DNA from 2 places in the Bifidobacterium intestinale genome. Region 2 is predicted to be linked to the other one. Evidence: riboswitches for the same ligand, from Rfam matches in the RefSeq annotation. Region 2 holds a riboswitch; the other holds the start of a gene.
What was found. A riboswitch is a leader RNA that binds a small molecule or an ion and turns the genes downstream of it on or off. The one in region 2 is predicted to bind thiamine pyrophosphate.
Positions count from the first base shown of each region.

Region 1: it holds a riboswitch for thiamine pyrophosphate, as region 2 does, so the genes downstream of both, NBH13_RS00320 (ECF transporter S component) here and thiC (phosphomethylpyrimidine synthase ThiC) in region 2, are expected to answer to the same signal.

Region 1 covers NZ_JAMOKR010000001.1:92,056-94,258, forward strand. The annotation lists gene NBH13_RS00315 (Mrp/NBP35 family ATP-binding protein) at 1-1,069, shown strand, start outside; TPP riboswitch at 1,220-1,322, shown strand; gene NBH13_RS00320 (ECF transporter S component) at 1,348-1,959, shown strand; gene NBH13_RS00325 (ABC transporter ATP-binding protein) at 2,055-2,203, shown strand, end outside.
Region 2 covers NZ_JAMOKR010000001.1:293,714-295,916, forward strand. The annotation lists gene NBH13_RS01250 (GNAT family N-acetyltransferase) at 220-783, opposite strand; TPP riboswitch at 959-1,061, shown strand; gene thiC (phosphomethylpyrimidine synthase ThiC) at 1,264-2,203, shown strand, end outside.

The DNA of each region.
Region 1 (2,203 bases), 200 kb from region 2:
GATCGATCCCGAGCTGGGGCGGTCCGTGACCGATCTGGGCATGATCGCAGCCATCGATGCGATACCGGTGGAAGGCAAAACGAACACTTACGAAGTCCGTGTGGAAGTCGAGCTGACGGTGGAAGGCTGCCCATTATCGCAGACCATCACCAACCAAATCAACGGAGCGGTGGCATCCTACCCGGATGCGACGCTGCTGCCGCGTATCGAAGTCGGATCCATGAGCCAAGACAAGCTCACCCAACTCGTTGCAGGTCTCAAAGCCGATCGCAAGCAGAACCCCTTTAATAAGCCGGGCATCAAAACCCGTATTTTCGCCATAGCATCCGGCAAAGGCGGTGTCGGCAAATCGTCCGTCACCGCGAATCTTGCCGCCACTTTCGCGGCGCTCGGTTATGATACGGCCGCCATTGACGCCGACATCTACGGGTTCTCGCTGCCGCGACTGTTCGGCGTGCATGCGCAACCCACCAATCTGAATGGTATGCTCATGCCCGTCACCGCTTGGGGGGTGAAACTGATTTCCATCGGCATGTTCGCGGGCGCCGATCGTGCGATCCTTTGGAGAGGGCCGCGACTGCAGCGTTCGCTCGAACAATTCCTTTCGGATGTGTGGTGGGGCGAGCCCGACGTGCTTCTGCTTGACTTGGCTCCGGGCACCGGCGATATGGCGATTTCCGTGGCCCAGGCCCTGCCGAATGCGGAACTGGTGGTGATCACCACGCCGCAGCCGTCCGCATCCGACATCGCAGTACGCTCCGGCTTGGTGGCGCTGCAGGTGCCGATGAAAGTGCGCGGCGTCGTAGAGAACATGAGCTATTACGAGCATAAGGGTGAACGTCTGCGGATTTTCGGCGAAGGCGGTGGTACGCGCGTATCGGAACAGCTGACCGAAAGCCTCGGCTATGACGTTCCTTTGCTCGCTCAGCTTCCACTGGAACCGGAATTGCGGGAGACTGGTGAGGACGGACGCCCGGCCGTGCTGAATGAGGATGGCTCGTTACGTGCCGACGGTATTGGCGAGACATTCAGGAACCTAGCTGAATCATTGATGTGCAGACCTCTGTAAAACTCTATGGAACCGTGTTTCCGTGCTGCATTCAGTACGGGAGGGAAACCCGTGAAGACAGGCCATTGCAAAAATCCGAGCGTGTTCTATGCCGGAAACGAAGCGAAAATGAAACAGCCCTTGTGGAAATCTTGTGCCTTGTGTAGTATCAAGCGCAGACACGGGGGCCGTATGGCTGAGAGGAAGCAAACGCTTCGACCGTATGAACGTATACCGGGTAATGCCGGCGCACGGACGTCTCTCTTTTCCCGTGCCTTGACATAAAGAAAGGCACATTCATGACCGTAAATGAATCTTCCGCGGTGAAGAAGCACAACAACAAATGGCGAGTCGTTGATATCGTTGTGGCCGCCATCGTCGCGGTTGCAGCTGGTGTGATTTTCTGGGGCTGGGATGTTATCTGCGCGGCTCCGATCACGCTGTTCGAAGCGGTGACGCCTGGCTTCGAAGGCCTACTGAACGGCATCTGGCTATTTGCAGGACCTCTGGCCGCCCTTATTGTGCGAAAGCCTGGTGCTGCGCTGTTCGCCGAAACCCTTGCTGCCGCTATAGAACTCGCCATGGGCAATCCCTGGGGCATCGGCGGTTCCCTGATCATTGGCATCTGCCAAGGTCTTACTGCCGAAATCGGCTTTGCGATTTTCGCGTACAAGCGTTGGGATTTGCTGTCGGCCACCATTTCCGGCACCCTCGCCGGTTTGGGATGCTTCCTCTACAACTGGACCGTAAACCCCGCCTGGGCAGGCTTGCGTATTGCCGTCAACTGCGTCACTTCCGTTATTTCCGGCGCTTTGGTGGCTGGAGTCCTGATGTATCTGCTGCAGCAGGCCATCGCCAAAACAGGCGTGCTTGACCGTTTCGAATCCGGTCGTGCGCAGACTCTGGTCTGACGATTCGTTTGTGAAGTCCCGTATCGCATTCACGGTGGGTGGATACGGGACTTCTTTGATGCGTGTTCGCCTTACGAACGCCAAATGCAAAAGGAATGAAAGAACGATTCATGGGTACTGATGCAGAAAAATCGTTTTCCGCAGCCGGGGTGGTCGCACGCGATTGGGGATGGCGACATGCTTCACGTAAGGATTTTGCGTTAAGGCATGTGGACTTCACCATACAGCCGGGGGAGCGTGTGTT
Region 2 (2,203 bases):
CCTCCTTGCAGTCATTCACACTCGTTGCGATTATATACGAACTCAACGCAACTCATGCCGTGATTCCGCATGCCTTTCGCAATCCTCTGCACAATCATCGTCTGCGGCTAGCGAAATATTTCGCATGTTCGGCGGTGTGACCGTAAGTGCCATTGAACTCCCAATCACCACATCAAAACATCGCCAGTTAACCTGTTGCAGCCTTGGCTTCCGACACGATCAGCGGGCAGCCAAAATTTGCCAACGTGATTTGGTAAGGATATTCACATGCTCGACACGCACCTCATGCATAAGAGGCACCGACACCTCATCGCACGTGTGATGATAGACAAAACCAACCTTTTCCTGCACCCGCTTCGACTTCAGATTGCCATCATAATAACCGCACCAAATCGCACTCATACCAAGATCAACAAAACCATGACGGATAATCTCCCTAGCTGCCTCCGGCATATAACCCCTCCCCCAGAAAGGCTTGCCCAACCAGTAACCCAACTCACACTCATCATCACGATCCGTCATACCCGTATGACCATTAAGCTTTAACTCAATCGAGCCAATGGGGTTATTGCTGCCGCGCTCGCAAATCGCGCAGCATTCCTTGCCATTGAGCACATGACGAATCGTATTGAGACTTTCTTCTTTCGATCGGTGTGCGGGCCAGCCCGCGATAGGTCCGATATCCGGATCTTTCGCATAGACGTACAAGCTTTCCGCATCTGTTTCAGTCCAAGCCCTCAATGTCAGCCGTTCCGTCTCCAACATGTAGTCAACCTCTTTCATACGCAATGCATTGAACTGAGGTATAGCTTAGCCTGCAAGGAGAGTTTTGCCATGAGATGCGCGGTGGGGCGTGATACGGATGAAGACGATGCATGCGAAAGTGACGACGGGTCTGACTCACCTATGGGCTTCGGCGAAAGGCTACGTCCAGTGCAGGGCGTAGGTTCGTAGCCAACACCTAAAGCAGGGGGGCTCCTCAACGGAGCTGAGATAGGCGAATGCCTGACCCTTTGAACCTGTTGGTTAACACCATCGTAGGGAGCGAAGAATGAGCGTCATCGTGCACACGCATTTCCAGCGTCAATCGGCATCCGTAAAAGTCAACGCAACAGACGCGTCGGCAAAACAACCTGCATCGCGAAATCATCAAGCGTAATTTCGCTTTCTATCCCGTGTATCCAAGAATACGAGGCATGTCAGCGTATCCATTTACTGACGGAATCAAATTTTCCCAACCCAAAACAGCATAATCAAGGGGGAATCATGAACAATTATCCGTATGCGTCGATGCGAGACAGCTTCGACCTGAGCGCCTATTTTGTGGTAGGCCCACAGGATTGCAAAGGTCGACCGATCACCGACGTCATCGATGACGCATTGCGCGGGGGCGCAAGCTTTATCCAACTGCGCGCCAAAGACGCCGACGCGAAGGACCTTACCGACATGGCGCGTGATATCGCGCAAATCATCGAAGACAACAACAAGTCAGATTCCGTGGCATTCGTGATCGACGACCGCGTGGATGTGGTCTGGCAGGCCCGCAGCAAAGGCATCAAGGTTGACGGCGTGCACATCGGACAGACCGATATGGAACCGCGTGAAGCCCGCACGCTGCTCGGCGAAGACGCCATCGTGGGATTGTCGGCGGAGACAGAAAGCCTGGTCAGACTCATCAACGAATTGCCCAATGGCTGCATCGACTATATCGGTGCGGCGCCGCTGCATGTTTCCGTCACCAAGCCGGAAGCGTCCGTAGGCGGCAATGACGGTTCCGGTCGCACGCTTGACAAAGAGCAGATCAACACCATTTGTTCAGCCAGTGGTTTTCCGGTAGTGGTAGGCGGTGGCGTGACCGCAGATGATATGGAAATGCTGGCGCGTTCAAAGGCGGCAGGCTGGTTCGTGGTGTCCGCGATTGCAGGAGCCGATGATCCGGAAGCCACAACCCGCGATATGGTAACGCGTTGGAAAGCCGTACGTGGCGACACGAAGCACGGATACGCACCGCGCATGAAAGCCCAGAACACAGCGGAAATCAGCCCTAGCAACGCAGCCGACGGCGCATCCGGTGAAAAGAAGTTCACCAATGCGAAGGAAGCCAAGGCCGCATCCAAGCTCGCCAAGCAGCAGCGCGTCGACATTGCCGCACGCGATTCCAAACAGCGCGACAAAGCGCATATCCGCAAAACCACGCCGGTAC